DNA from 4 places in the Lederbergia graminis genome. Region 3 is predicted to be linked to each of the others. Evidence: riboswitches for the same ligand, from Rfam matches in the RefSeq annotation. Region 3 holds a riboswitch; each other region holds the start of a gene.
The links. Region 3 has a riboswitch for thiamine pyrophosphate ahead of ACFPM4_RS12135 (ABC transporter substrate-binding protein). Riboswitches for the same ligand answer to the same signal wherever they lie in the genome.

Region 1 (3,153 bases), on a different contig from region 3:
GCATTTGTAATGTATTCTTTCGCATTAGCTATTGCATCTATAACATTCTGCTCATTAGCTAAATTAGCTGCTATCGCAGAAGATAAGGTGCATCCAGTACCATGAACATTTTTTGTAGGTATTCTCTTACCCTTAAACCATGAAAAATCTTTCCCATCAAAATACAAATCATTAGCATCACCCTCTAAATGTCCGCCCTTTAAGAGAACAGAGGATGCTCCTTTGTTATGAATGATCTTACTCGCTTCATACATATCCTCTTCATTATGAATCTCCATGGAAGCAAGTACTTCCGCCTCTGGAATATTAGGTGTAATGATTGTTGCAAGAGGAATTAAATCAGAGATTAATTTTTGGACTGCATTTTCCTCTAATAAATGATGTCCACCTTTAGATATCATGACAGGATCAAGTACAATATGACTAGGTTGATATCTTTCTAGATTAAGAGCAACAGTTTCCACAATTTCCGGAGTTGAAAGCATGCCTATTTTCACTGCATGAACCTCAATATCTTCAAATACTGCCGCTATTTGATCACGGATGATGGTCAGGTCAATATTTTGAACTGAGCGAACCTCCACTGTATTCTGTGCAGTGATAGCTGTAATAACTGACATTCCAAATACATGGTGTGCCGAAAAAGTTTTTAAATCTGCCTGAATTCCAGCTCCTCCACCTGAATCAGATCCTGCGATTGTAAGTGCTGTTCTCATAAATAATTCCCCCTATTGATGAATTTTTCATAAGTACTTTTAATAACAAAAATCCTAAAATTGCTCCTGCACAAGAACTCACAAAGAAAGCGGGAATAAAACCAAATAATGCAGCTTCTTGGCCAAGGAATAAAGTTGCAATTGGATAACATGCCATTGCCCCTATAATCCCAGTACCTACAACTTCACCAACAAATGCCATTTCCATCTTTCTTGTTTTCATAAATAGCCATCCAGCTAAAAATGCCCCTATGATACTTCCTGGATATGCAAAAATAGATCCAGTACCAGAGATATTACGTATCGTAGAAACTATAATCGCTTGAGCAACAGCATAAGCTGGACCAAGCAAGACTGCCGTAATTACATTGGCAAAATGCTGCATTGGAAAGATACGCGTAAATCCTACTGGAATAAAAAATAAGTTGCTCGTAACTGTTGTTATAGCTGCAATCATGGCTGTTAATGCCATCTTTTTCATCTTTGACATTATTCATCCTCCTTTATATTTGTCTAGTAAACTCTAGGAAAACAAAAAACCGCTCCCTGATTAGGAAGCGGCAAACCATTTTATGAACAGAAATCACAACATAAAAAAGTAAGCCTGCTTCCCTACGCTGGTATCATCCAGATCAGGTTCAAAGGGTTTCATCTTTAATTGATTTCTCTCAGCCATTCGGCTCCCCTAGCAGACAACATGTTATTTAATTTTATAATTCATTTTATCATTAAAATTCAAGATAGCAAATATTTGTAATATTTTCGTTCTTTTTTCTTATTTTTTCTTATTTTTTTCATAGCCTACACCTCATTTTTAGGTTGTACATAGAATATGGATAAGGAGGTGAATGAAAATGAATTTGTTAAATGGTACAGATTCACTTTACCTTACAGTAGTACTTGCAGCATATGCTATCCTTGGGTTAACACTAATTCCAGCAACAGCAGCACTTTTAAGCTCATTCTTAGTTGCCTTGCAAATTATTGCGATTATCGTCATCGTGTTATTTGCAGGAGCCGTCATTATCAGAGGATTACTAAAACTCTTTGGCTCCTTTAGATAACATTAATGAAACAACGGCTTAAAAAGCCGTTGTTTCTAATTTGTTAAAATCTCCATACACAATAAACTTCAAATCATGTTATGTTATATAAAAGTATACATAATATTGATTTGAAAGAGGGATTACATTGGACTTAACATTAATCGCCACATTTCTAGGCGGATTCATGTTTATCATGTTTATTTCTGCAATTATCATCTTTCTTATTTATAACAGGAAATCCTAAACTTCTCATAATTAAAACAGTTGTAAGACTTAAAAGCCAAACTAATTTTCTAGTTTGGCTTTTATTTTTATCACATGTTCGCGGAAAGCGTAGTGTATTTCCGAAGCGGTATACATACACTAATATCATTCAGATTTGATGCTACTTAATATAAATTTCTTCCAACACCTTTATTTACTTTTACGAATTAATCTTGATTTTTTATATACTGTTATATTGATCCATGCTGAAGCAACAGTAATGATAATAAGCGCTATACCAATGAAATAATATTGAAGTTTCATTGCGAATGCAGTAAATACAAGTAAACTTACTGTGATAAACCAGCTAAAAAGTAGTATGGATATTAAATATGCCTTTTCGATTATCTCTCACCACCATGTTAATTACCGATAAAATAAAAATCAGCTTTACTGCCCTCGTGACTTGCACTAACTTCCAAGCGTGCATCAATCCGTTCTTTTAACTCTGGAACATGTGAAATGATACCCACAAGTCTGCCGCTACTTTGGATGTCCATTAAGGCTTCTATTGCATTATCGAGGGATTCTGGATCAAGTGTACCAAAACCTTCATCAATAAACATTGTTTCAAGTGATACACCACCTGCATTTTCTTGTACTACATCTGATAGTCCTAATGCAAGTGATAGAGCTGCTTTAAAACTCTCACCACCAGACAATGTTTTCACATGTCGCTCTTGTCCAGTATATTGGTCAAATACAAGTAATTCTAAACCACTTTGTACATTTCCTTTTGATCTACTTTCATTCCTAATTAATTCAAATCTTCCACTTGTCATCTTTAATAAACGAATATTTGCAGCACGTAATATATCATCTAAAAAAGACCCAAGTACAAATCTTTCAAAAGATATGCGCAATTCATTTTGACCTTTTGTAATATCGGCTAGATGACCGATCGTGTTGTATTGATTCTCTAATTGTTTAATCTCATCATTAATTTTGTTAACTTGTATTTGCACGTCTTCATTCTTTTTTATATTCCAATAAATTCTGCTATGTTGTTCTTCTAATTCTTTTAATCTCTGTTCTACAACATGTAAATTTTGTGTTAATACTTCTAATTTTGGTGATTGTTTCCCTTTTAAGTTTGTTTCATAATCGGTAATTCGATCACGAACAGA
Region 2 (3,153 bases), on a different contig from region 3:
AGGCAACACCGTTTGAGAATTCCATCAAGCCAGAAGCCATCATGTCCACATCTCCATGCTCTGGTGAGAAAAATGCTTGAGTTGTAACTGCTTTAGGTTCTTCACCAAGTATAAGTCGAGCAGCACTAATTGGATAGCAACCAACATCATAAATAGAGCCGCCACCCCATTCCTTTTTATAACGGATATTATTGTAATCTTTTGGATTATTGAAAGAGAAAACACCGTGAATTCCTCTTATCTCACCAATTTCACCTGCAGCAATTAATTCCTTTATTTCTGTGTATTTATTGAGGTGACGATACATGAATGCTTCTGCCAATACTACTCCAGCTTCTTTACAAGCATCAATCATTTCCTGTGCTTCTGCCTCATCTAAAGCTATTGGTTTCTCGCATAATACATGTTTTCCAGCTTGTGCAGCCTTAATCGTCCATTCCTTATGTAAATGGTTAGGGAGTGGGATGTAAACGGCTTCAATTTCTGGATCGCTTAATAATTCTTCATAACTTCCATATGCTTTAGGTATTTCTAATTCATCTGCAAAACTTTGAGCTTTTTCTAATGACCTACTTGCAACTGCAACTACTTCATTTCTATTTGAAGCTCTAATACCTGGAATGACAGATCGTTTTGCAATTCCTGCAGTGCTAAGAATACCCCAACGAACTTTCTTCTCTGACATAATACTCGCCTCCTATTAGAATATAAGTCTAGTATATAACCTTCCAAACATTCTGTCATTCATTTCCTATAGTAAGTAAAATTAATGCTCTCGGAAAATATAATAACAATTCTATTCGTATGCTATTTTTAAATAAGAGTTTTGTTGGTTTTTGTCGAAATATTTTGGGTAGTAGTAGAATGATCCCTCCTTATTGAAACCTTTTTTAGTAATTGTCCGTTATTATATTTATTCGGTTATAGCACTATAATTCCAATTATTGGGGTAAAGTATATAATAGAAATACATTGAGAAGGAGTCGGTGGCAATGACTGAAAAAGAAATCCAACAATTAGATTTACAGACAACTACTGAAGATATGGATAAACACTATTCTGATACTAAATTTTTAAATAAGTTAAAGAAAACCGGTGGAAAACTAGCAGAAAAGGCAATCTATGCAAGTTTAGTTCTTTTTTATGCATTACAGAGCCCAGAAGTGCCAAAGAAATCTCGTATGTTAATACTGGGTGCTTTAGGCTACTTCATTTTCCCTGTTGATTTATTACCTGATTTTCTTCCAGCAGTAGGCTTTACAGACGATGCTTTCATTATCATAGCTGCATTTGGAAAATTAATAGGTGCAATTAATGAGGAAACGAAAGAGAAAGCGAGAAAACGAATGGAGAAATGGTTTGGCAAGCCAAATGAGAGTATATACGAAGAATAAGGCGTTTTGTACTATTTGAGTTATTTTCTAATCATGTTATGATAATCCCAAACCACATAATAGGATGACACTAGGGGTGCCTTTGAAAAGGCCGAGATTAAAGTATTACTTTAAAACCCTTTGTACCTGATCTGGTTAGTACCAGCGGAGGGAAGTGCGGATAATATACAGCAATAGTTTCTTTTGCGTAGCCACATTTCATCTCTGGAATGTGGTTTTTAATTTTTATACGGAGGGGAATTGCTGTGAAATTATCAAGTCAATGTTTACAAGCGTCAAAGGAATTATGGGATGCAAGTTTCAATCATCCTTTTGTAAAAGGGATTGGGACAGGGGAATTAAGTTTGGAGAAATTCAAGCATTATGTTTTACAAGATTCCTATTATTTATCTAACTTCGCAAAAATTCAATCATATGGAGGAGCAGTTGCTCAAGATTTGCACACTACAAATCGCTTGGCTATTCATGCTCAAGGTACATATGAAGCAGAGATGGGGCTACATCGTAAGTTTTCAGAACTTCTTGGTATTACGGAAGAAGAAAAGAAGAATTTTAAACCTGCTCCAACAGCCTATGCATACACTTCCCATCTTTACCGTGCTGCTTTTTCAGGGAAACTTGGGCATATTATTGCGGCATTATTACCTTGTTATTGGTTGTACTTGGAAGTTGGCGAAAGGCTAAAAGATTGTAAACCTGAAGAGCCTATCTATCAAGAATGGATTGCAACTTATAATGGAGAATGGTTTAGAAAGTTAGTTCTCGAACAAATTGAAAGACTCGATGAGATTGCAGATAAAGTAACACAAGCAGATCGAGATGAAATGGTAGAAATTTTTAAAATTAGTAGTTATTATGAATGGCAATTCTGGGAAATGTCATATACTTTAGAAGATTGGTCTGTTAAGGAATATGAAGTAACAAATGCTTAACTAATTGGGTGTCTCCATATGGAGACACCCTTATTTATTATTTTCTTGAAGTCATATTTTTAAATTGATTCATTAACTTATTTCGTGATTTTTCATTTCTTAGTAAATATGCTGCACCGAGTGCTACAGTTGCAAGAATGGTTTTATTTTTCATCTCCATATCTCCTTTCAAATGTCGTTCTCCATTCTTTTTCCCTAAAAGTAAGATATTAAACTGCTTGGCCAATAGTAAGATTTACTACAAATCGACATTTCCCGGGAAATGTGTCGATGGTGAAAAGTAAAGTAGTAAGTTTAGCGCATGAAATTTGTTTGTTAGCTGAATAATACAATGGATGTGTTTATTAAGGATTATAAAGGAGGAATTTATATAATGACAAAAGTAGCAGATGTAATGACTAAAAATGTTAAATCGTGCAGCCCGCAAGATGCTGTTTCCAATGCTGCAAAAATCATGCGTGATATTGATTGTGGATCTGTTCCAATTTGTGAAGGGAATAAAGTTGTTGGAATGATTACAGATAGAGATATCGTTTTAAATTGTGTTGCTGATAACAAGGATAGTAATGCAGTTCAATGTCAAGAATGCATGACGAGTGATGTCATTACATGTTCTCCAGACACTGACTTACATGAATGTTCTAGAATGATGGCCGAGCATCAAGTTCGCCGTATTCCTGTTGTAGAGAATGGTGCTATGGTTGGTATTTGTGCGATAGGTGATTTAGCAACAGTTGATATTCATGTGAATGAAGCAGGAGAAGCATTGAGTAATATTTCCGAACAAACTCATTAATAAGAATAGGAAATAAAAAGAACCAAGCTCT
Region 3 (3,153 bases):
GGAGAGGGGCTATTCTAATGCATGTTGTCATTGCAGGTGGAAGTGGCTTTATTGGGAAAGCATTACAGGAACGGTTATTAAATGATGGTTATCAAGTAACTATTTTAACAAGAAATCCAGAAAAGGTTACAGAAACAGAGCAGCTCAAAGCTGTTCAGTGGCTAGTTGCGAATAGTGAGCCTGAAAAACAATTACATCAAGTGGATGCGATTGTAAATCTAGCAGGCGAGTCTATTAATGGAGTCAGATGGACAAAATCAAAAAAGCAGAGAATATTAGACAGTCGTATGACAGCAACACGAGAAATCATTCGAATTATTAGTGCATTAGAAGTTAAGCCACAAGTACTTGTAAACGGTTCAGCTGTTGGATTTTACGGAATGTCTGATACGGAAATTTTTACTGAGCAATCGACAAGTGATGCAACTGATTTCCTTGCAACCGTAGTGAAAATGTGGGAAGCAGAAGCAATGCATGCCGAACAATATGGAGTTCGTACGGTGTTTGCTCGTTTTGGAGTCGTGCTTGGGAAGGAAGAAGGAGCTTTACCATTAATGGTTCTCCCTTACAAAATGGGAGTCGGTGGAACAATAGGTTCAGGGAAACAATGGTTATCATGGATTCATGTTGTAGACGCAGCTGGTTTACTCCATTTCGCAATCGAAAACCCAGAAATAATTGGTGCGATAAATGTCACCGCTCCTGAACCAGCAAAAATGCGTGAATTCGGTAAAACAATTGGAAGAGTACTGCGTCGCCCACATTGGCTACCAGTCCCGAGTTTTGCGATGAAGGCATTACTTGGTGAAATGAGCGATATGCTCTTACGTGGGCAATGTGCGATACCAGAACAAGCAATGCTCAATAAATACGAATATCAATATCCGCAATTAGAAAAGGCGTTGGAAAATATACTGAAAGACTGAATTAACAAGGAACTGACAATACTTATATAGTAATTTCTAATAGGAGGTAGAGTGATGGATGATAAAGAGTTACGTAAAAGTATATTACAGCAATTAAATCACATCCTTACGGAAGCATTAGTTGATTATAATGTAAGGATCTACCTATTTGGCTCATGGGCACGTAATGAAGAAAAGCAGAGCTCTGATATTGATATTGCTATTGAATCTCTTGAGGAAATTCCTGTAGAAAGTTGGATAAAATTAATAGATAAAGTAAAAGAATCGACTATTCCATATAATGTGGATGTTGTAAATTTGAAAGAAGCTAGTTCTAGCCTTATCCAAAATGTACATAAGGAGGGGATCTTATGGAAAGACTTCAAGAACGGATAAATACTGCGAAAAATGCTTTAACGGCCTTTGGAGAGCTTGTTGTGATTGACCAGCCGAATGCGATTGAGCGTGATGCTTGTATTCAGAGATTTGAATTCACTTTTGAAGCCTGTTGGAAAGCAGGTAAGCAATATTTGTATGATATAGAAGGTATTGATGTAGGTTCTCCTAAAAGTGTCATTCGTAGTTTTCGGGAAATAAATCTTTTTAGTGTGGAAGAAGCCATTGTAGGACTGAAAATGGTGAATGATCGAAATCTGACTGTCCATACTTACAATGAAGAAATAGCCATCCAAATTCATTCCAATTTGAAAGCATATTATAACTTGTTAGATATTTGGATGGAAAGAATGAAAAAGGAAAGTCTTAGAAATTAAAAAAACTAGACACACTCTCTTAATCTGCTATACTAAAGATGAAAATTACATCATGTGGAATGTGGGGGGACCGGTAGTGCCGGTTGAGATAGCATCCGTTAGGTGCTGACCCTTAGAACCTGCTCTGGCTCATACCAGCGAAGGGAACATCAAATCATTTAAAGTTAATGAGTGTTCTTTTTGATGCCCAGGTTCATAACCTATGGGCATCTTTTTCGTTTTCAAGCGGTTCTCTTTCCAAAAATAATGGAGGGAAAAAGAGGATGAAGAAGTGGTTATTTAGTTTAGTAGCTTTACTATTGCTAGCAGGTTGTGGTGCTGAAGATAGTAAAAGCAAAAATGAAGATGGTTTAACAGAGGTTACAATGGTGCTCGATTGGACACCAAATACGAACCATACAGGTTTATATGTAGCCCAAGAAAAAGGATATTTTAAAGATGAAGGTTTAGAAGTTGAAATTATGATGCCAGGTGAGACTGGTGCTGATCAGCTAGTTGCTGCTGGAAGAGCGGATTTTGGTATTAGTGCACAAGAGGCTATTACAGAAGCACGTGTACAGGATGTACCAATCGTATCTATTGGTGCAATTATTCAACATAATACGTCTGGATTTGCCTCTCCAGTGGAAAAGAATATCACATCTCCAAAAGATTTTGAAGGTAAAACATATGGCGGTTGGGGTGCTCCTGTCGAGGAGGCAGTAATTTCTTCCTTAATGGAAGGAGAAAATGCTGATATTAACAAACTAGATATTGTAAATATGGGGAATACTGATTTCTTCACTGCGGTAAAACGCGATATCGACTTTGCTTGGATTTATTATGCATGGACAGGTATCGAAGCGGAAATCCGTGGTGATGATTTAAATATGATGTACTTAACGGACTTCTCTGATCAACTGGACTACTACACACCAGTTATTTCTACGAATGAAAGCATGATTAACAAAAATCCGGACACGGTAAAAGCTTTTATGGCAGCTGTAACAAAAGGATATCAATTTGCGATTGAAAATCCAGATGAAGCTGCGGACATTTTAGTAAAAGCTGTACCTGACTTAGATGCAGAGCTTGTGAAAAAATCACAACAGTGGCTTGCTACTCGTTATCAAGACGATGCTCCTCGTTGGGGAGAGCAAAAAGAAGAAATTTGGGAAAACTATATGAACTGGATGTTTGATAGAGATCTTTTAGAAGAAAAAATTGATGTTAAGAAAGCATTCACGAATGAATTTTTACCTAAGCAAGGGGAATAAAAAATGGTAAAACTATTGGGAACGCTATGGAGGAAAGGATGGAGACCAGCATTGGTTCTCCTCCTTTTACTTACTATATGGCAGGTTACTGTAAAAGTAGCGGATGTACCAACATGGTTATTACCTGCTCCTTCTGTCATTGTATTGGAGGGCTGGAGTAACTTTGGAAACTTTACACATCATCTCCAATCCACAATCGGACTTGCATTAACAGGTTTT
Region 4 (3,153 bases), on a different contig from region 3:
TGCAGGAATCATCATTTCTTGGCCATCACGTATGACACGTGCTTCTTTTGCTTGCAAATTTAGTAGCTCAGAAATCGCATTCGTCGTTTGACTTTTCGCACGCGCTTCTAAATACTTCCCAAATAAAATTAATGTAATTAACACTGCACTTGTTTCAAAATATAAATGTGGCATATAGCCAGGATTCCCAATGGTTTTGATTGCTTCATATAAACTATAGAAGTAGGCTGCACTAGTACCTAATGCAATTAACACATCCATATTGGCGCCACCATTGCGCAGATTTTTATAAGCACCAACGTAAAATTGCCATCCAATAATGAATTGTACTGGCGTTGCTAACGCGAATTGGAACCACGGATTCATCAGTGCATGTGGTAAATCGATGCCCAATAAATGATCCAACATCGTTAATAATAATGGTACCGATAAAATGACCGAGATAAGTAACTGTGTCTTCTTGTATTTCAGTTCTTTTTCTTTGTAAGATTGTTTTTCTTTCGCTTCCACTTTCGGTTTCGCATCATAACCAAGATGTTGGATTTTCTCAATAAGCCCGTTTACATCCAGTAAACCTGGGTTATATTCAATCGCTGCACTTTCAGTGGATAAGTTTACAGTCGCCAGTTTTACACCTGCTTGTTTATTTAACACTTTTTCAATTCTGGTCGAACAAGCTGCACATGTCATGCCAAACACATCGAGCTCTGCCTTTTCCGTAAGTACGCCATAACCGATATGTTCAATTTTCTTTGTTATATCTTCAATAGATGTTTTTTCTGGATCATAATGAACGGTTGCTTTTTCCGTCGATAAATTGACCTGCGCTTCGACCCCATCCATTTTATTTAATACTTTCTCCACACGGCTGGAACAAGCAGCACACGTCATGCCAGTAACACCTAGTGTTGCATGTTCTGCATGCTTTGCTTCATTCATTTGAATACCCCCCTTACTTTGAAAATTGCTTTAGAACACTCATTAACTCGGCAATTGTTTCTTGCCCTTCCCCTTGCTTAATCGCATCACTTACACAATGGTTAATATGACGTTCTGTAATCGAGAAACCAACTTGCTTTAATGCCGACTGAATGGCACTGATTTGCACGAGTATATCGACACAATAACGGTCTTCTTCCACCATTTTTTGTATACCTCTAACTTGCCCTTCTATTCTTTTTAAGCGATTAACAATTTTCTGCATCTCGTCTTTCGTTCTTGGATGACTTGGGTGATCATGTAAGAATTTTTTCTCCAAATGGACCACATCCTTAGCTTTGATACTTTTACTATACCCCCCTATAGTATTAATTGTCAACTAAAAAGGTTCCTACTTTTAAAAGCTTTGCAAAGCATGAAAATTATGGTACCTTAGTTATGAAAATTAAATATTTTATAAATTTTGTTTTCACACTAGGGGAACCATTGATAATGGCTGAGAGAAAAGTAGTTTACTTTGATACCCTCATTACCTGAACAGGCTTGTACCTGCGTAGGGATGTGGTAAAGGCAAATTGTTTTTTTACGTTTCTCTAACAATTCCCAACCACTTTCCTATTCGGAGAGTGGTTTTTTTATTTGCCTCTTACTTATCCATTCCTTTTTAGGCTACAGCTATACAGACTAAAAGGAGGAATCTGATGAAGCTAATGGCAGTGACTGATAATCATCACGCTGTAAAAGACATTGCAGAAAAAATAATAGCGGTAAAAGATGTGATTGATTATGTCCAAATACGGGAGAAATCCAAAACTGCTCAGGAACACGTCACCTTAATCAATTACTTGCTAACGAGTGGCGTACATAAGGAAGAAATCATCATCAATGATCGTTTAGATGTTGCTCTTTGTCTCGGCATCCCTACTGTTCACTTACCTGAACATGGCTTACCGGTACAGCTTGTGAAGCAACATTATCCACAAATACAAGTTGGTTGTAGTGTACATTCCTTACAATCTGCAAGAGAAGCGGAAGTAAACGGTGCTGATTATGTGCTTTATGGTCATTGTTTTGAGACAAATAGCAAAAAAGGGGTACCCCCCAATGGTATTAATCCAATTTTAAAAATGAAAGAAGAATTGACAATTCCTGTATATGCAATTGGCGGAATCAATATAGAAACAATTCCAATCGTTAAAGACGTAGGTGCAGATGGGATTGCAGTTATGTCTTCTATATTTGCAACGAAAAATCCTTTGGAGTCAGCAAAAAAATTACGTGAGGCGATGCAACATGAGAAGTAATTATGAAGTAGTTATCATCGGCGGCGGAATCATTGGATCCTCCATTGCCTATTACTTAGCTAAAGCACAGATGGATGTTGCCTTATTGGATGGAGGAGCGATTGGTGATAAAACGACGAAAGCTGCTGCTGGTATGCTTGGAGCTCATTCTGAATGTGAAGATGATGCATCTATCTTCTTCCCTTTCGCCAGGTCTAGTCAACAAGCATACAGAGAGTTGAAAGATGAACTCTATGAAATAAGTCAGATTGATATTGGCTATCGAGAAGGTGGAATATTAAAACTCGCCTTTGACGAAAGCGAAAAGCAAAAACTACATTATTTGCTACAGCAACCTTCTGTACAATGGCTTGATGGCCATGAAGTAAAAAAGTTGGAAACAGCGGTTGCGGATCATATCGTGGGTGCAGCTTATATTAAAGACGATGTAAATGTTATACCAACTCAAACATGTCAAGCATTCGCCAAAGGTGCCCAAGTGTTCGGTGCATCCATTTTTGAAAACACGCACGTTTATGGTGTCCAAAAGCTGAATGACAGTTACTTTGTAAAAACAACAAAAGGAACTATCGAAGCAAAACGGGTTGTTGTTGCAACAGGGGTTTATAGTAATGGCCTTTTACAAGATATAGGCGTCTCTGAACAACTAACACCTGTAAAAGGAGAAAGTATCGTAGTCCAAACGAATCAGCCTATTTTACAGCACACGTTATTTTATGAGAAATCGTATATCGTACCGAGAAACAACGGAAAACTCGTGATTGGTGCAACAATGATCGAGGATGAATGGAGCGAATCGATCAGCTTACAAAGCATGGAAGATTTAATTAACACAGCAAAAGCGATGATTCCTTCTAGCTCAGAATGGAAGATTGATGGTTTTACTTCTGGATTACGGCCAGCGACATTT

Region 1: another riboswitch for thiamine pyrophosphate. It lies ahead of thiW (energy coupling factor transporter S component ThiW); the one in region 3 lies ahead of ACFPM4_RS12135 (ABC transporter substrate-binding protein).
Region 2: another riboswitch for thiamine pyrophosphate. It lies ahead of tenA (thiaminase II); the one in region 3 lies ahead of ACFPM4_RS12135 (ABC transporter substrate-binding protein).
Region 4: another riboswitch for thiamine pyrophosphate. It lies ahead of ACFPM4_RS15605 (thiamine phosphate synthase); the one in region 3 lies ahead of ACFPM4_RS12135 (ABC transporter substrate-binding protein).

The regions. Positions count from the first base shown of each region.
Region 1 covers NZ_JBHSMC010000001.1:509,594-512,746, forward strand. The annotation lists gene thiD (bifunctional hydroxymethylpyrimidine kinase/phosphomethylpyrimidine kinase) at 1-716, opposite strand, end outside; gene thiW (energy coupling factor transporter S component ThiW) at 685-1,206, opposite strand; TPP riboswitch at 1,309-1,413, opposite strand; gene ACFPM4_RS02695 (hypothetical protein) at 1,571-1,780, shown strand; gene ACFPM4_RS02700 (AAA family ATPase) at 2,389-3,153, opposite strand, start outside.
Region 2 covers NZ_JBHSMC010000046.1:47,890-51,042, forward strand. The annotation lists gene ACFPM4_RS20325 (Gfo/Idh/MocA family protein) at 1-685, opposite strand, end outside; gene ACFPM4_RS20330 (YkvA family protein) at 993-1,394, shown strand; TPP riboswitch at 1,457-1,564, shown strand; gene tenA (thiaminase II) at 1,640-2,326, shown strand; gene ACFPM4_RS20340 (CBS domain-containing protein) at 2,700-3,122, shown strand.
Region 3 covers NZ_JBHSMC010000014.1:404,773-407,925, forward strand. The annotation lists gene ACFPM4_RS12120 (TIGR01777 family oxidoreductase) at 18-926, shown strand; gene ACFPM4_RS12125 (nucleotidyltransferase family protein) at 981-1,301, shown strand; gene ACFPM4_RS12130 (HI0074 family nucleotidyltransferase substrate-binding subunit) at 1,277-1,678, shown strand; TPP riboswitch at 1,732-1,841, shown strand; gene ACFPM4_RS12135 (ABC transporter substrate-binding protein) at 1,942-2,934, shown strand; gene ACFPM4_RS12140 (ABC transporter permease) at 2,938-3,153, shown strand, end outside.
Region 4 covers NZ_JBHSMC010000020.1:245,122-248,274, forward strand. The annotation lists gene ACFPM4_RS15595 (heavy metal translocating P-type ATPase) at 1-939, opposite strand, end outside; gene ACFPM4_RS15600 (metal-sensing transcriptional repressor) at 953-1,204, opposite strand; TPP riboswitch at 1,406-1,516, shown strand; gene ACFPM4_RS15605 (thiamine phosphate synthase) at 1,641-2,243, shown strand; gene thiO (glycine oxidase ThiO) at 2,233-3,153, shown strand, end outside.